Regions from separate parts of the Peribacillus sp. NPDC097264 genome, predicted to be linked through region 2. Evidence: riboswitches for the same ligand, from Rfam matches in the RefSeq annotation. Region 2 holds a riboswitch; each other region holds the start of a gene.
What was found. A riboswitch is a leader RNA that binds a small molecule or an ion and turns the genes downstream of it on or off. The one in region 2 is predicted to bind S-adenosylmethionine.
Positions count from the first base shown of each region.

Region 1 (6,393 bases), on a different contig from region 2:
TATCTCACCGGCCCTCACATGAAGACTGACATCTTTGACTTTATCGGCATCCGACAGTCGGTTCACTTCAAACATCACCGCACCAATCTCGGCATTCACGACGGGAAACTGTTCTTCCATTGACTTTCCAAGCATCTGCTCAATCACTTCGTTTTGTGTGATATCCGTAATTCTACTGCGCCTCACACTCTTCCCATTTCTCATGATTGTAATGTCCTCACACACTTCAAATATCTCGGGTAGACGATGAGAAATGAAAATAATGCCTACACCACGTTGCTTCAGCTCATTCACAATCCGGAATAGTTCCGTTGTTTCCGTATGGCTTAACGGAGCAGTCGGCTCATCGAGAATCAAGAATTTACATGCGGTTGAAACGGCCCTAGCTATCAAGACCATCTGCTTTTCGGCCAACGTAAGGTCCCTTACCAGTTTTTTCGAAGACACATGGATGTTCATATCTTCCAAGATTTCCGTCGCTTTTCTATGTAATTCCTTCCACTTGATGATTTGTTTTCTCCCCATGTTCTGTACGGATTCATTCAGCATCACGTTCTCCGCAACCGTTAAATAAGGAATGAGGGCCGTATCCACTTCCTGATACACAATTTGAATGCCAGCTTCCTGTGCCGACTTTGGCGACCGGATATCCTGTACCTGGCCATTTAGAAAAATGTCGCCGGTATAATGGACATGAGCTCCTGATAAGACTTTCATTAGCGTCGATTTCCCTGCTCCATTTGCGCCGACCAATGCATGTGCTGTTCCCGACTGTACTGAAAAATCAACTTCACTAAGCGCTTTTACACCTGGAAACTCAATCGATATTTGTTTCATTTCTAGTTGAATGCCCATGTCCAATCCCTCCCATTAAACAGACACTCTCTTCAACTTGAAAGAGAGTGTCTACTGATTCTGATCGTTACTTCTTATAATGTTCTTTCAATACTTTCATCCAGTCTTCTTCAAATTCCGTTGATACTCCCCAGCCTTGAACAATGCCGGATAGATTGGTCATATTGACAGCGTCCTTCGATGATTGAAGCTGTTTTTGAGATATCAATGATGCTTCTAAATCATAGGTTTGCGGCGTTTCTTCCCCCGCTAGTTTTTTCGCTAGCAGTCTCATATTCACTGCACCAATCAACTTCGGATCAACCGCTGCGGTATACGACCATGAGCTTCCTTTTGTTTGAATCTCCTGAAGGTCGGCATTGGACACGTCAATACCATAGATTTTCACTTCATCGCGCCCCGCTTCTTTTATCGCACGAGCTGCTCCGATAGCGAATGCATCCCAGGTTGCGAAAATTGCGTCTATTTTACCTTTTGGATACTTGTTCAACATCGCCGATACCGCGTTTTGCGTCTGGACAGAAGTATCTGAAGATGCCACTCCGAATCTTTCAATTTCATGAATGCCAGGATTTTCTTTCAGCTTTTCTTGATACACGGCATTTCTTCTCACCATAGGAGGGAAACCATCTACCCAAAGGTATGCAATGTTCGCTTCGCCTTTTTGCTCTTCAATCAATTTGTCAAAAGCAAGAGTTGCCAATGCTTCGTCATCTTGTGAGGTTACTGTTACCCCATCAATTTTCGTTAAATCGCCGATGGAATCGAATGTGACTACGCTTTTCCCTGCATCAACCAACTTTTGTACGTCATTCACTGTCGCTGCATCATCACCATGGGAAATGATATAGCCATCATAGTCTTCCTCCAGAGCCTGAGCGATGGCGTCATGGAATTTAGCCGTATCGCCATTGGCCGTAAAAGTATCTACTTGGAAGCCAAGTGCTTCTCCTTCTTCTTGCGCCCCTGCTAAGTATTGGGCCGTGTGATCATCTCCGCCAATTTTACGAATGACTTTAATTTTAGCTCCCTCGCCTTTCGCAAATCGTTCTGGAACATTTTCAAAAGATACCTTTTCCTCTTTTTTCGCTTCCCCTGTACTTTGTCCCGAAGAACACCCCGTCAAAAGCAACGCCGAAGCGATGACGGAAACGAAAGCTCCTTTTAAAATTGATTTTCCCATTTTAATTCCCCCTATTTTTTACATTATTCTTATCTGTTAGCTCGGCATAAACACAAAATAAAAACCTCTCTAAAATAGAGAGGTTTAATCAGCTGGTTTGCAGACTTATCCCTCTCTTATCTGTCAAAACATTTCTGTTTTGCAGGATTTAGCACCAATTCCTAATTGGAACGGTTGCTGGGCATCGTAGGGCCAGTCCCTCCGCCACTCTTGATAAGAGAATATAATGTGTTACGTTTCGTTATGGTAAGTACCACTTTATAGGGATATAGTCATTAAGTCAATAGTTTTTAGAATATTTTAAATGTTTTATTTTCCTTGCAGTTTCGCCAGGCGTCTTTTCTCGATTTTTTCAAGGCGTTCGAATTGGCGCAGTTTCACTTCGAACAGGGTAATCGGATCACGGTAGACTTCAGGATTTTGTCTCATATGTTCCAATGTAGCCTGCTGTTCTTTGATTTCGGCTTTCGTCTGTTCGATATTTTTTTCAAGGATGGCAAATGGACTGCGGTAGAACAGGGATATGTCACGTTCCAAGGATTTTTCGAACAATCCAAACTGAGTAAGGAATCTGTCACTGATCATATCGGCAACATCCTGGAAGTCTTCATTTTCCAAGAACTTCTTATATCGATTGTACATATTCGCTTTATTTTGCGGAATCGCACCAAATAGCTTCCCGGCTCCCTTAAGAATCAACTGAGATGGGGTCCTTCTTAGTAATATGTTTACATTTTCTATCCGGATGCTGCTTGTCATCCGGTCCGCATCACGGCGCCAGTCATCCAAGACCCGGAAGTCCCCGGCCAGTACAATACGTTCTTCTTTGTATAGCTCATTGAAGCCTGCGCTCATCTCATCCATGAACTGTTGGCTTTGCGTGAATTCTAACTCAGATGTAGCAATCCAGTCTTGAAGCGAGCGGAAATACTGCGGCATGATTTTATCGGATATAAATGCCTGGATCCGATCGTTCATTTCCTGATTCAACTGTATATGCACTTGGCTAAAGTCACTATTCTCAGATAATGTTTTAGAGCAATCACGCAGTAATTCAGGAATTCGTGTGGAAAGCTGTTTTTTCACTTCTTCTTTTAATAAGCGATAAGATCTTGTAATGTTTTCGGTTTTTTCTTTTTCCAAATCAGTCAACTGATTCGTAGCGCCATTCAACTTCACTTCCATCTGTTCATTCCAAGAAATCGAATGCTCGCATTTCCGTTCATTCGCTGCCCGTTTTTCTAATAGATAGGATAAAGTTTTACGCGTGAAGGCAAGGAGCTTCTCCGCCCTCATTTCCTTCCAATTGCTATCTTGATAGTTTGCGTGAAGGAAGACAGCTAGATCCTGCAGTTGCTGTTTGCTGTCATAAAGCTTGGAGAAAGCAAATACCTTCGCGTTCGGGAAATAAGCATTCACCTTATCCCATGTTTCATCTTCCATCCTGACTGCCACTTGATCACTATAGATGGTATCCATTTTATTCAGCAAGAAATGAATAGGAAGTTTAGGGGCCATTTGTTGCATTTCCAATAGCAAATCACGTTCACTGCCCGTGAAAGGTGCCCGTGCATCCAGAACGAACATCACTCCATCGCTCTCCAGTAAGTAATTTTGGAAGTCAGGGTCTACGCTTTTCTCTCCATTAAATCCTGGAGTATCCAGTAGACGCAGGCGATTATTTCTCAAATAATCACTGATGAGTGTCACATCGACAATCGTTCCGCGTTGACGACGCGTTTCATCCAACTCCGTTAACTCTTCGACCATTTTACGATCTGTATCGGTAATTTCATAGATTTCCAGGTCATCGCCATCTTTAACGCTCACAAGAGATGAATGGTCTTCCGCTGCAATGCTTTCACCCGCTATCGATTGAATGAAGGATGTCTTGCCATTTCCTGCACTTCCAACAAGAAGCAGATTGAAATTGCTCATATCCTTAATTCCCTCAACCATCCATTTCAGCTTATTGCCGACTGATAGATCATTGCTCTCTGCCCATTGAATGATGGAGTGAATCAGTTTTTCGCCTGCTTCGAGACCGCCTCCCAATCTAGGGGATTTCGCTAACAGACTTTCTGCATCTTGAACAACAAGTGCGCTCACTGTATCTGGGAAAATCTCATTCCAGGAAAGGACAGATGCCGCTGCAAATAACGAAATCTCCCCTTCAGCGATTTTTAACCAATTTTCCAACAGTCTTGGTACGACAGGACTTAACTCTTTGACTAAATGCGTACCTTCTAGTAATCCTGCATAGGCATCGCGATAATAGACGGAAAGCTCATACCAAACATCCCCGTTGTTCAATTCGATTTCATCGATCAATTTATTGATGACCTTAAGCCATTCAAAGTAAGAATCCGTATATTTATAGTTCTTCCAAAGGGCTACCGTCATTTTCTCAAAACGATCTTGGTCAAGATTATATAAGGATCTAAGCACGTTCGCGAAATAATCCGGAGCCGTCGATTGTGCAACGCCCTGCTGGATGTATGTTTTCAAAACATCGAACCAAGCCATTGACTCCGTACGGATACTTTCGTTGGCCGCTAAAACTATCGCGCTATTCCAATCCTTTTGCGCATCAAAGAAGGAACGCGCAATTTCCGTGACATTTGGATAATCCGGTTGGAAATCGACTGCTTCCTTCACCACTTTGGATGCCAGATCATTTCTTGTTTCTACTATGTATAGTGAAAACAGTTGCAGAAGGACTTCCGTCTTTAATACAGGTTCGCTCGTATTAATGGCTTTATAAATATCTTCTGCCGTCGAATACATCTCTAGCTCAAAGTAGGCATCAGCAATATTCTTCTTAGCCCATTCAGCAAGATTGCCCTCTATATTCTCCCATTTAAATATGGCCGCCTCAAAGTCATGATGCAGGAAGTACACTTCCCCCTGGGCAAACCTGATTGTGGTTAAATCCGATCTTTCCTTTTTTTGTTCCACGAGAAACATTTCTCCCAAGGCTTGAATCGGATGCTTATTTATGTCATCAATCATCGTTTCATAGAACTTTTTGCCAATCAGCTGTTCTTCCATCGTAATTCCCCCGATATATTTCATATTTTCAAGTAAAGGATCAAATCAATAGGTTCCTTTAGATAAGAAAATGATCTGTCAAAGCTCCAACTTATTATTTTAACAAAACAATATGGTAACAACATGTCATAACTCTTACAAGTTTAAAACAGAAACCGCCAGGCTTGTAATGTTTTTAACAAATCGACTCTCTCCCTTAAAATATGCTTTTATGGATTTCACCAGGATATGAAGCAATGCGAGGGATATTTCCTATACCATTAAATTACCAGAATCCCCGTTCACACACTACCTTAAAATGGTAAAAAATAAAATAATATAAAAAAAGCAGCACCTTTGATCATGAAGGATACTGCTCTCTGATAAGCATTGAACAGTAATTGTCCTTTGACAAATTGGGATTATACCCCTGTGCGCTTACGTTGATTATTGGGCTTTTTAGTTAATTGGCTTTTAAGCGGTTTTGTTTTTTTCACAACACCGGTTTCTAGTTTATCTTTACTTGTTTCAGCTTGCTTTTGCGCCAATTTCTGCTTGACAGCATCCGCCAGGCTCAACTTTTTATTTTCAGACATCATATTGTCTCCTTTAGTGTTCTACTTCTATTATAATATAGATGAAGGTAGAAAGATAATAGGGAGTTTTTACGATTCTTTCGATTGATCATAAACCGTTTTAAACCATAGCAGATTCTCTAGGACTAATATCCTGTCCTAAAGAAGAATTCATCCTATTGACTTAGTATACTGAATTTGCTAAATTATTTTTAGATTATAATAGCTCCGTATGGACCGTACGTTGACTGATTGCCGTGGCTTTTAAAAAAACGCGGATATGGGTGGTAAAGCGAGCACACAACTCGTCCCTCTAAGTAGGGGCGTTTTTTTATTTTCTTAGTAATACTTTCACATGATCCCGTAGTCCATCCGGCGAGTTTTTCACTAGATCGTAAAAAGGAGACATCATCATGAAAAAAACAGACGTATTATTTATCGGGCTTATGCTTTTCTCCATGTTCTTCGGGGCGGGCAACCTGATTTTTCCTCCATTTTTGGGAGCCTCATCAGGGACTTCCTTCTGGCCGGCCATCGCAGGATTTATCGTCACAGGCGTCGGACTCCCGATTCTAGTTCTGGTCGCCGTTTCCCTCGTCAAAGGCGGGGCAGAAACGATTGGGTCGCGTGTGCACCCAACTTTCAGCAAGATTTTCATGATCGTCATCTATTTAAGCATCGGACCTTTCCTTGCCATACCCAGAAATGCTAACGTCGCCTATGAAATGGGATTGAAACCCTATCTTGGCG
Region 1 is NZ_JBNNSR010000021.1:5,448-11,840, forward strand. Features, by position in the region: gene ACQKL0_RS19950 (sugar ABC transporter ATP-binding protein) at 1-855, opposite strand, end outside; gene ACQKL0_RS19955 (sugar ABC transporter substrate-binding protein) at 923-2,038, opposite strand; SAM riboswitch class I at 2,152-2,258, opposite strand; gene ACQKL0_RS19960 (GTP-binding protein) at 2,348-5,089, opposite strand; gene ACQKL0_RS19965 (hypothetical protein) at 5,491-5,664, opposite strand; gene brnQ (branched-chain amino acid transport system II carrier protein) at 6,057-6,393, shown strand, end outside.
Region 1: linked by a shared signal. The riboswitch ahead of ACQKL0_RS19955 (sugar ABC transporter substrate-binding protein) and the one ahead of ACQKL0_RS00085 (5-methyltetrahydropteroyltriglutamate--homocysteine S-methyltransferase) in region 2 are both predicted to bind S-adenosylmethionine.

Region 2 (6,393 bases):
CTTGCTTCATGTTCAAATGATAGCCATCAGGATGCTATGGATAAGGGAATCGAATATCTAGGAAAACGGGATTATCATCAGGCAGCCATCCAATTCGAATTAGCCTTAAAGGAGAAAGAAGGAGATGAGGATGCCTCCGCTTATTTGGATCAGGCAAATCATATGGATACTGCAGTCACTGCATATGAAGAAAAAGAATTTGATACTTCCCTTGAATCTCTAAATGCCGTCATTACGAATAAAAGTACATTGAACACGTTGCAGACCGAAGCTAAAAAACTAAAAGAACAAGTCCTTGCTGATCAGGAAACAACCTCTTCGTTTGAAGACACGATGAAGCTGGTGAAAGAACTGATAGCAAAAGAAAATTACAGTTTAGCACAAAAGAAATTACGACTTTTAGAAAAAAGCTTGGAGTCGGATGAATTGCTATCAAGCTATCAATCCGAGTTGACTAAACTTACGGAACAAGTCGATCTTGCCCTGAAAGACCAGGAAGAAACGCAACCAGAAGAAAAGAAAGTAAAGAAAACTGAAGATAAGAAAACCGTAGAAAAAGCCGACGGTCAAAAAACTGCGTACCAACTATATCAAAATGGCCGTTATGGGTTCTCCATGTACTATCCCAAAGGCTTAAATATGGACACCCCACCAACCAATGGTGATGGAGCCAGGTTCTATAATGAGGAATTTGAAATTACCGCCTTTGCTAGCCATACGAATGTAATCAACGATGAAGAAACGATTGAAATGTATTATGAAGATGCTTTGAAAAATATCACAGAAGAAATCGCCTATCAGCGACTTACAGACGATTGGTATGTCATTTCCTACGAAGAAAATGGGAACGTTATCTATAAGAAATACTACTTTAATGATCAGGTCGGCACTACCTTTATCATTACCTATCCCGCTAGCGAACAGGAAAAGTACGGTCCAATCACCTCTCATATCGCAGAGACCTTCACCCCATCCACCAACTCATGACGGGGTGAGAATGATGCCACAAACCGTCCAGATACGCTTCGGTTTGTGGCTCTTTCTATTGTCAACAACCGATGTCCTTACCTGTAAAGAAGGTAAGTGGATTCGCAGCTGTTAGATCTAAACGTACATTCCCTTTGAAAATAGCCGCACCATCAAAAGAAGCAGCCAGGTCCCTTTGCCTGGCTGCTTCTTTCATTTACCCTCGTATTATTCAAAATGCAAGGTATAGTCGTCTGCTTTAATCCATTTTAATTTCTTTGAGAAAACGTAGATTAGTACAAGGTTCAACACAACCGGAAGAATGAAGAAAATGATGACCATGATGGATATGTTACTGAAAATCCATCCGCCTTCCGCCAGTTTCATGTAGTTCAAGGGACCGACCAATCCCGATAAACCAAATCCAGCACTATATGGGGTCCCTTGTATGTTTAACAAACCTGCCAACGCACCAAGAATAGCTGACGTGATTAACATGGGAAACGCAATTTTCGGTTTCATGAAGAAATTCCTCATTTGAATCTTAGGGGAACCCAACACATGGGCTAAAGCCGTCCCTAATGAATTCGCTTTGTAGCTTGCAATGGCTAGGCCCACACCAGCTGCCACGATTCCTAGGTTGGCCGCACCCGATCCTATACCTGAGAGCATAATGACCGTCGCCACCCCAACCGTTGAAATGGGAGATAAGATAATGAGACAGAAGATAACGGAAATAATGGCTCCCATCAAAATGGGCTGCAAGGACGTCACGTTAGCGATGCCGACTCCTAATAGTCCCGTAGCGGATTTTACGTATGGCAGAATGAAGTATCCAATCATTCCTGGTACCAAGATACTTAAAGTCGGCATCAAAAGAATCGCATACGCCTTTAATCTGTCGCCAATTAGTTGCAGGAACAATACGGTCAATGCCGCGGTAATTCCGGTATTGATTACAACGCCAATCCCATTAAGGGCAAATAAACCGTCAGCCGTTTTCTGGATGGCACCACTTCCGACCATGGCCGCGATCCCGATACTGGCCGTTTGAATGGATGGTAGCTTGAACGAAATCCCGACCATCACCCCAATCATGACAGGTAACAAGCTCATCACGAAAACGGTGATATCGAATATATGCTGTAACACGGGAAAATGTGGAATCAATAGTTTAAGTATTTCCCCTAACAAAGCATTCGGAATTAATGAAACGACAATCCCTATGCTCATCCCCGTTAATAATTTATTAAAAAAATCTCTCATCTGAATAATCCCCTATCTCGCTGTAATGTACACAATTATAAGAAATATTCTGACAATAGTCAAAGGATTTTTTTAATACTTCACCGCGAAAGTGTATAAAAGTATTTAAACTAAGAGAAACTACTTTCTAATAACGCTTATATTCTAAATTATCTGTTTTCTATTGACCTTTACTAATACTACCTGTATAGTCGTAATTAATTGAATAGTTCATTTTCTTATCCAGAGAGGTGGAGGGACTGGCCCTTTGATACCTCAGCAACAGACTTTACTGTACTGTGCTAATTCCAGAAGTGTTCAACTTGAAGATAAGAAGAGAATATAAGCATTGCTGATTATACCTCTTCTTTTTTAAAGAAGAGGTTTTTATATTTTAATAAGGAAAGTAGGAATCTACCATGTCTATCACTTTAACGAAAGCTCCATTCAAAGCCGACCACGTAGGAAGTCTATTAAGACCAGAAAGTATACATCTGGCAAGAAAGCAACGGAAAGAAGGAATCATTACCGCAGAACAATTACGCGACGTTGAAACGAAGGAAATCAAGCGTATCGTCGATAAGCAAATAGAAATCGGTTTAGAGGCAGTGACTGATGGGGAATTCAGACGCACCTGGTGGCACTTTGACTTCTTGGAACATTTAAATGGAATCGAAGGGTATGTCACGGAAAAAGGTCTCACCTTTGATGGAATTGAAACAGAACGTTATAACGTTCGGAATACAGGAAAAATTTCTTTCAACCCAGATCACCCCTTTATTAAAGACTTTATTGAGTTTAATGAAATCGTGGACGGACGGGCTGTGGCGAAACAAACCATCCCTAGTCCCAATCAATTATTTGCGGTAGGTGTCCATAATGAAGAAATCTATCCTGACATCGAAGACTATGCAAAAGATATTATCAAAGCCTACCAAGATGCTTTACAAGCCTTTTACGATGCCGGTGTACGTTATTTACAATTAGATGATGTATACATAGCCAGGCTTTCCGCTCCGGACTTCCAGTTCAAAGAGGGGAAATATACAAGGGAACAATTAATCGATTTAGCATTGCGCGTGATTAATGGGACGTTGGAGGGAAAACCAGAGGATTTGGTTGTCACGACTCACCTTTGTCGTGGAAATTACCAATCGACTTGGGCTTTTGAAGGCAGCTATGCCCGTATCGCCCCAACTCTATTGGCCAAGGAAAATGTAGATGGATTTTTCTTGGAATACGATGATCATCGTTCAGGGGATTTTAAACCATTAGAACACATTCCAAATGACGGCGCACAAGTCGTTCTTGGCGTGGTTACTTCGAAGAATGGCGAACTTGAAGATAAAGAAACCGTTAAATCACGTATTAAAGAAGCGGCACAATTCGTGCCACATGAACACTTGTGCTTAAGCCCTCAATGCGGATTCGCTTCCACACATCTTGGCAACAAGCTAACGGAAGAGCAGCAATGGGAAAAGTTAAAATTCGTTGTGGATGTCGCCAAAGAAGTATGGGGATAAGAACAAAAAGGGACGAGCCTATGCTCGTCCCTTTATTCAACAACATCGATCGTCCTCATCCTCTTTCTTCCCCACTACATCATCTGTCACCTTATCATCGAGCTGGTTCTTCAATGTCAATTCTGCGGCCTTTCCATCACTTGGCGACCCATCGGAAAAATACATCGGAAATAAGGAAAAGAACATAATATAGAAAGAGAAATATATGAATTGGTACCAGAGGACCGACTTCTCCAAGATTCCCTGATAAACCAAACTATATATCAACAACATGCTAATTAGGTTAAAGAGGGCTCCCCCTAAGTAAATCAAACTATTCGTGAACTTATTATCATATTTTAATCCCTTGAACTCACAATGCCCATTCCAAAAGTAGTATTTTCTCACTTCTATATTGCAAAAGGAGAAAACCTTTTCTCCACATCCGATCTTGATTTTTTTCTCCGTACCGCCAAATAGCGTGACAAAGAATAGATGCCCACCTAAATGAATGAGCGTGACAACCGGTAAAATCAGAAAAAAGGAAAAGAGAAATTTAGTGATATCAGACAAACCGAACATGCCAATCATCCTCCTTATTTGAGCTTGGTGTATACAGACAAGTCCTTATTCGAAGGATGATACTCTCTTACCCGGTGTGGATACGTTATAACTAGTAAATATTCACATGTCTTAAGGGACTCCCCCTTTAACCCACAAAAAACCGGCAGATCATCTGCCGGTCCATCCGTTGCTATCGCTCCAATTCAAGAGTGCCAAAGACCTCATCATTACTTTGTCCCGGCTTCATCCCAACATGTTTATACTCTGGAGTGAAGACCGATGTTTTGATGGGACAAGCCATCTGCCTCTGCATGTTTCCTTCTCCATCGGGCACTTCGACTATCATGCCACGCGCTTGCAGTTGCGGGTGATTGGTCGCTTCAGAAAAAGTCAGCACCGGTTCGACACAAGCCTCGAACTCTTCGAATATGCCCTGCCATTCTTCAAATGTCTTTTCAAGAAATGCATGCTTGATGATCCTTTTGAATTGGATGCTACTTTCCGCATCTTGCTTCATGCTTAACTCGAACAGTTCAGGCTGTCCGATTGCTTCACATAACACTTCACGGAATGATGGCTCCAAGCTTCCAACCGAGAAGTAACGGCCGTCTTTCGTTTCATAAAAATCATAAAATGTTCCGCCATTCAATACCAACTTTTCCGGTTCAAGCTCCAATCCACCCTGTAAATGTAGGGGGGCAGATATCGCGTTCAAAGCAAAGCTGCAATCGGTCATGCTAATATCGATGAACTGACCTTCACCCGTCCGCTCCCGGAAGATGACTGCCGACAAAATCCCGATGACAGCATGCATGGAGCCTCCTGCAAGGTCGGCTATTTGTGTTCCATTTTTTGCAGGTCCTCCTTTTTGCGTACCTGAGTAACCGGACAACCCCGCTATCGAAATATAGTTGATATCATGACCTGGACGATTCTTGTAGGGACCAGTCTGACCAAAGCCAGTAAGCGAACAGTAAATCAACTTTGGATTGATTTGTTTTAATTCTTCGTATCCCAGCCCCAACCGATCCATGACACCCGGCCGGAACTGTTCAAGGACAATATCATATTCCTTCACTAGATTCTTTACGGCATCAATCGACTCCTGCCGTTTCAAATCAAGGGCAACCGATTTTTTTGAACGGTTCAAATATTGATCGACTCCCCATGTATCAGCCTTGGCCGGCCGTTCAACCTTCAACACTTCCGCTCCTAAGTCTGCAAGCATGAGCGTAGCGAATGGCCCTGGCAAAAGTGTCGAAAAGTCTAGCACTTTCAGATTGGTCAGTAGTGTCATCGTTCATGCACCTTCCTTTTCTACCAAATGGATGCATTCTTCCTCAGTTGGGATTTCTATCTTTTATACTCATTCTTCTTCCACCCTTTCGTTTCCTGCAAAACAACATTCACATCCAATTCAATGCGACTAACATTGGTACATGTTCAATTTAAAATAATAAAATAACCGGAACCATGTCTGTGAACATGGTCCGGAAGTTTTCAGTCATACTTTTCATCAAAATTAATTTCCACTTCTTCGAGCTTAACGAATCTCGTTTTCCTAATCAGTTTATACCCAAACCAGAGGGCGAGAAAAAGAGGGATTCCTAAGTAAGCCGCCACCACACTTCCCCAATCGATATGGTCCGAAAAGAACGCTTGGATATTTTGAGCCAAGATGACGACCATTCCAATCGTAATGGCAAATATCGTCCCGATTGGAAACCATAAAGCCTTGTACGGCAGCTTATCCAATGAATGCCCTTGTAACACATATGCCTTACGGAAGCGATAATGGCTTATGGAAATGCCCAGCCAGAAGATAAATCCCGTTATCCCGATCGCGTTCATTAGCCATAGATATACGGTGCCATCACCGAATATGGAAGCCAAAAAGGCAAGCATTCCGATGGCACATGTTAAGATCATACCCGCCACTGGAACCCCTCGTTTGTTCAGTTTGGCAAAAATCCGGGGTGCTTGCCCGGCTTTAGCCATCGAATATAACATACGGGTAGAGGCATATAAGCTTGAATTCCCCGCAGATAATACCGCAGTTAAAATCACGGCGTTCATCAGGGAAGCCGCAAAGGCTACTCCCGCTTTCTCAAATATG
Region 2 is NZ_JBNNSR010000001.1:12,204-18,596, forward strand. Features, by position in the region: gene ACQKL0_RS00070 (hypothetical protein) at 1-987, shown strand, start outside; gene ACQKL0_RS00075 (hypothetical protein) at 1,049-1,183, opposite strand; gene ACQKL0_RS00080 (PTS transporter subunit IIC) at 1,195-2,232, opposite strand; SAM riboswitch class I at 2,448-2,547, shown strand; gene ACQKL0_RS00085 (5-methyltetrahydropteroyltriglutamate--homocysteine S-methyltransferase) at 2,631-3,734, shown strand; gene ACQKL0_RS00090 (hypothetical protein) at 3,771-4,295, opposite strand; gene ACQKL0_RS00095 (CaiB/BaiF CoA transferase family protein) at 4,468-5,574, opposite strand; gene ACQKL0_RS00100 (amino acid permease) at 5,778-6,393, opposite strand, start outside.

Region 3 (6,393 bases), on a different contig from region 2:
GAACAGACGATTTCACAAACGATTGGTACACAGAAATGAACATTTTTTATGATGTTCCCTCTGAGAGATGGAGCCATAACGAGGAAGATATGCAGCTATATGCGGGAGCCGCGAATGAGGAAATCCCTTTTAAGCAGGACACCCAGGATCAGGCACTTTTTCCGATTACTTTATTTCCGGGAAACCGGGTGCTAGTCGTTGGTATCTTGACCTCTCTAGATCCAAGGAAGGAATCAGGTATAGGGGGGAATTTGACGCTTTTTCAGAATTTATCTCAATATTTATCGAATCATGGGATATTGGCCTATGTATTCACGGTTGAATCCTTGCTTTCCAACTACATGAAAGGCTTCATCTTTTCTTCACAAACGAACACATGGAATGAGGTAAAATTACCACTGCCCGATATCGTTTATAATCGCATTCCCAAAAGGGGATTCGAAGCATCGGAAAGTTTTCAAGAACTCCTTTCCTTTTTTAAAGAACATCGCATCACTTTATTCAACCCTCATTTTTTGGATAAGTACTTGATGTACGAAGCATTGACGGAAGATGGATCTCTAGCCCGCCATCTTCCATCGACCATAGACCTATCCGACCCTACCCAACTAGCGGACTTCTTTCATTTCCACAAACATATTTATTTGAAACCATGCAAAGGAAGCCAAGGTAAGGGCATCTACACCCTGCTAGAAAAACCTGATGGCACCCTCCAATTCAATAGCCTGAAACATCAGGAATTGTACCCTGATTTCTCCGCGTTTTGGGAAGCCAATAAGGCGTCGCTCAAAAAGAGGGGGTATCTGGCCCAACGAGCGGTCATTCCAAAGAAACTGAATGGACACCGATACGATTACCGTATTCTTGTTCATTATGAAAATGGGTTTTATAAAGTGACCGGCAAGGGCGTGAGGATGTCGCAAACCCAGGAAATCACAACCCATACGCCAAGGGGGGGAAAGCTTTTTCCCTATCAGCAGCTACAAACGAGGCCGTTAAACAGGAAGTTGGCGAACATTGCGCAAAGATGTGGAATCATCCTCTCCAGGAAGTTTGGCTTTCTTGGGGAATTCTCCATTGATATCGGGGAAGATACATCCGGTGCTCTATTCATTTATGAAGTCAATTCAAAACCCATGCAATTTGATGAAGAGGAAATTGAAGCGAGCCGCCTACTACATTTAAAAAACCTGTTCATTGAATTAACTTTTCCGAATCACATAAGAAAATAACCTCCATCCTGCTTTTTCCATTATAATGAAATGAGAAACAGCGATATGGAGGTTATACATATGATTACACATTTTCAATGGAAGCCGCTGCACAAGAATTTACCTGGCTGGAAGATTTCCTTTTACTTCAATAAATTGGCCGTCCAAGCCCTCTATCATAAAGATGGGTCCATCGAGTGGTTAACCAATCCGCCTGAAGAATCAGAGGAAGAAAAACTTAAGGGCATGATCCATGATTTAATGGTGTATCACGTGTACGAATAAACAGAATAAAGAATCCCTCTTTGGCTAACACTATTAAAAAGCCAAGGAGGGATTTCATTTGGATAAAGAAAAGATTACATTTCTGAAGGATACCGAGTATGACGGTAAGGATTCTGTATACCTCGATATCGATCGTATCATCAATGAAGGACTTGCTGGCGGAAACGTCTATGAAGCCGCGGACACCTTGAACATTGAGGAAGCCCATGACTTTCATGATGAAACGGAACCGAACATCAATAAAGATTGAAAACAAGGGCTTCCCTTATGGGCGGCTCTTTATTTGATTTCTTGATAGCCGAATATTTCTAGATTCACTTGGCTAAAGGCTCTTTCAAGATTTGCTTCGTATTCTTTCCTATCTTCTACGTTTTTGCCATGAACCTGGATTTCCTCAATCAAGCTTGCTCGGCAATCATCTAAAGATATCATTTCTTCCACACAAAAGTTACGCATGATTTGCGCTTTTAAATAGTCCGTAAAATGCTCAACTGTACCAAACAATGATATGGCCCCCTATGATAGCTGTCCTGTCTAATTAACAGGATTCTTTTTGAATGTTGTCCAATATGGACTTGTAAAAAACAAAAAACAACTTCCCATTCAGAAGTTGTTAGAGTGCAAACGAAACATAACAAAAATGACCATGATTCCCCATTTTTCTACAAAAATAAGAAAGCATGTTCTTGCTAATTTTTCGCACTTAACACCCCCTATCCTCGTAGGTTTCTGGCGTTGTGCTAAAAACGGGCAGGTCTCCTGGCTCATGATCATCGCTTTTCGAACCTTCCCATCTTTTCTTGCAAAAAAGACAGTGGCATTCCTTCGAATCGCTCTCATTTACAGTTGCGGGACAGCGTCGGATTCTAACCGACTTCCCTTTTAAGCAGATAAGCTACACTTTCTTATCTGCACCCATTTCTAGACGAAATACTATTTTTCAGTTTAACTGTATCAAATTTTCACTAGGATTACAATGAGACTCCTGCCTTGTTCTTGGGCCCTATCTATCCTCTTTCCTCTTATTCATCATTTCTTCCTGTCCTCTGAATACACCCTACTCTCTTTCAGGATCGATGTAATGATATGCTCCGAATCCCATTCATGACCGGATATCTCGATAAGCGGATACCGATTAGGCAACACGTTTTGCTGAATTTCATGGACTTCCAATCCTTGATCATGCAAACGCAGAATTTCACCGCGCAGATTTTCCAAGTAACTGAGCTTTCTTTCAAACATTTCCTTTCCGTTCGGGACATATCCGGCATGGCAGCAAAAGACCTCTTTAAAATCATACTGAAGCAGTTTCTTGATGGATTCCATGATGACCGGGATAGATTCTTCCCTTAAAACTAGCTTCGTTTTCGGCGTTACAAACAGGTCACCCGAAAACAGCATGCCATTACTATGGTTCAGGTAAACCATATGGTCCCTCGAATGCCCTGGCGTAAAGATTGGCTCCCATGTTTGAGTGCGTGAATGGACGACCCCTCCTAATGGTTCTGCCTTGAAGGCATCCCTATCTCCCCAAAAAACTCTACGGTAATCGGGATATTCTGCATCCTTTGCACAAATATCGAGGGACATCGGATGAATATAGATGGGAACGTTCCTATGTTCCTGTATCCATGCGGCCCCACCCGTATGGTCCTCATGATAATGCGTCAGCGCAACCATATCGTAATCAGCGGTTTCAAAGAATGGAGTAAGTTCCTTCAACAAGATTTTTGCCCCCGTATCAACTAACATGCCATCGGTTAAGAACACATTCACGCTCATGCCTGATTTGTTTCCTTCCGGTGTCCCTTTTACGCAAACCACATCATTTATCGTTTTCATTTCCAGCATGACTTTCCACCCCAATCATTTTTTTGGAAAAACTCATCATCCTTTATTTTCTAATTTACTTACAATAAATGTATTATCTCTCCATACTTTTTACAAGTATAATATTTTTTCTAATGATGGGAGTGATCAAAGTCCATATTCTTACGCAGACAGGCCATGTAAGATCCGGGACGTTCCGTGTAACTTAGCAAATGGCCACTATAATCTGGGCAAGTAGATCGTTCGATTCATAATCTTGATAAAATTCAAAAAATAATTGACATTACTGTATTTAACAAATAATATAGATTATATTAAAAAAATAATAAAATACTAAAATAGTAATTAACTTATCAAGAGTGACTGAGGGACCAGGCCCTATGACGTCCGGCAACCGCCCCACATCGGGAATGGTGCCCCTTCCTGCAGAATGAAATACCATTCTGAAAGATAAGACGGGATATAATTTCGCTGCCTCTTTCTGAATGATAGAGGTAGCTTTTTTATGTATAAGGAGGATAGCATCATGATTGAAATTCGTTCAGTTCGAAAGGAATATATCTCGAAGAATACCCGAGTTATCGGAGTGGATAATGTATCTTTAACCATTCAAACGGGAGAGGTTTATGGGATTGTCGGGTATAGCGGCGCGGGAAAGAGTTCATTGATTCGCTGTCTGAATCTTCTTGAGCGTCCGACCAATGGTAGCATCATCATCGATGGCGTCGACTTAACAACCTTATCAAGCCAGGAGCTTCGCAAACAACGCCAGAAAATCGGCATGATATTTCAGCATTTTTCCCTAGTCAGTTCCAAAACGGTTTTTGACAATATCTCCTTCGCCTTGAAAGCCGCCCATCAACCAAAGGAGGTCATTACTAACCGCGTGCTGGAACTATTGGATATCGTTGGCCTTCGTGATAAAAAAGATGTTTATCCGGCTCAACTCAGTGGCGGACAAAAACAGCGGGTAGGCATTGCACGGGCCTTAGCGAATGACCCTACCGTCCTATTATGTGATGAAGCGACATCAGCCCTTGATCCAACCACTACGAAGTCGATCTTACAGTTGTTGAAAAAGATCAATAAAGAACTGGGCATCACCATCGTGTTGATCACCCATGAAATGGAAGTGGTCAAGGAACTGTGCCATCGTGTCTCCGTCATGCAAGATGGACGAATTATCGAAGATGGCCCTGTTTATGAAATATTTTCCCAACCCAAACAAGAACTGACTAAGCAGTTCATCAGCAGCGTGTTGGATTTTGAACTTCCTCCCCACCTTATAAGGGAAAACAAAGGAACGATTATCAAAATACAATTTGAAGGGCAAACCGCTGGTGAATCGATTCTCTCGGATACTCTACAAAACTATTCTGTCAGAGGGAATATCCTGCACGGGAAAATTGAATATATCCAGGATGTCCCTCTAGGAATCTTGATCATCGAATTGATTGGTGAGCCTGAAGAAGTGCAAGTAGCCCTTGAATACATAATAAGCCGGACCCAATCTGTGGAGGTGTTAAAGCATGTCACTGCTTGATTCCATCATCAATATTTTACCTGACCTTAATAAAGCCTTTCTGGAAACGATTTATATGGTCGGAATTTCCCTTGCGGTTGCCCTCCTGATTGGACTGCCTCTAGGAGTATTGCTGTTTACGACGACCAGGAATTTGTTCTTTGAAAATATCACGTTGAATCGATCCCTCGGTTTCGTGGTTAATCTAGTCCGCTCGATTCCGTTTATCATTCTTTTAGTCGCTTTGCTTCCTTTAACCGAATTCCTTACCGGGTCAACGATTGGACCGCTAGCGGCTTCCGTTTCCCTATCAGTCTCCGCCATTCCTTTTTTCGCTAGGATCGTAGAATCTGCATTGAGGGAAATAGATAAGGGAGTGATCGAAGCCGCCATTGCAGTGGGCGCTTCCCCATGGATGATCATCAAGGATGTGCTTCTTCCTGAAGCAAGGCCTGGAATCATCCAAGGCGTGACATTAACGACGATATCACTCATCGGCTTCTCGGCTATGGCAGGAACAATCGGCGGAGGAGGAATCGGTGACCTCGCGATTCGTTTCGGCTATTACCGTTATGACAACACGATCATGATCACAACGGTGGTCGTTCTGATCTGTCTTGTCCAAATCATCCAAATGATAGGCGATAAGGCCTCTCACTATGTAAACAAACGATAAGATTCATGAATGTTAACGATGACACTACATTAAACAAGGAGGAATTTTTCATGAAAAAAATCACTTCATTATTATCTATATGTGCATTAGCCCTTGGGTTGTCAGCTTGCGGAAATGACGATGCGACAACTAAAACGGAGGACAAAAAAGAATTAAAAATCGGGGCAACGACTGGCCCTTATGCCGACATGGTCATAGAGGCCATACAACCCGGACTTGAAGACCTTGGCTACAAAGTGGACATCGTCGAATTCAGTGATTATATCCAGCCGAATAAATCACTTGGTAATGGTTCGATCGATGCCAACCTCTTTCAGCATAAAGTGTATATGGATAATTTCGCAAAGGAACATGATTTAGAGCTCTCTGACCTTATTATTGTTCCAACGGCACCGATGGGCATTTACTCCACGGAATACAAATCATTGGCCGATATTAAAGATGGTGCGACCATCGCCGTTCCCAATGACCCAGTCAACCTCTCCCGTGCACTTAAAGTTTTATTGGATGAGGGCCTGATTGAAGTGGATCCGGATGTTGATCCATTAAGAATATCTGAGAAAGATGTAACAAAGAATCCGAAGAACATTCAATTCGAACCACTGGAATCGGCACAATTACCTCGTGCAACGGACAGTGTTGACCTATCGGCCGTTCCTGGTAATTTTGCGATTGCCGCCAAAATGGACCTTCAAGATGCTCTTGCATTAGAAAACATGCCAGATACGTATCGCAATGTCGTGGCTGTAAACACTAAGGATAAAGACGCCCAATTTGCAAAAGATATTAAATCAGTTGTAGAAAGTGCCGAATTTGAAAAAGTGATTGATGACAAGTTCCAAGGCTTCGGTAAACCCGATTGGATGAAA
Region 3 is NZ_JBNNSR010000007.1:90,564-96,956, forward strand. Features, by position in the region: gene ACQKL0_RS12665 (YheC/YheD family protein) at 1-39, shown strand, start outside; gene ACQKL0_RS12670 (YheC/YheD family protein) at 90-1,232, shown strand; gene ACQKL0_RS12675 (YheE family protein) at 1,293-1,496, shown strand; gene ACQKL0_RS12680 (hypothetical protein) at 1,555-1,746, shown strand; gene ACQKL0_RS12685 (hypothetical protein) at 1,776-2,000, opposite strand; cobalamin riboswitch at 2,229-2,430, opposite strand; gene ACQKL0_RS12690 (MBL fold metallo-hydrolase) at 2,526-3,347, opposite strand; SAM riboswitch class I at 3,674-3,783, shown strand; gene ACQKL0_RS12695 (methionine ABC transporter ATP-binding protein) at 3,853-4,869, shown strand; gene ACQKL0_RS12700 (methionine ABC transporter permease) at 4,856-5,524, shown strand; gene ACQKL0_RS12705 (MetQ/NlpA family ABC transporter substrate-binding protein) at 5,575-6,393, shown strand, end outside.
Region 3: linked by a shared signal. The riboswitch ahead of ACQKL0_RS12695 (methionine ABC transporter ATP-binding protein) and the one ahead of ACQKL0_RS00085 (5-methyltetrahydropteroyltriglutamate--homocysteine S-methyltransferase) in region 2 are both predicted to bind S-adenosylmethionine.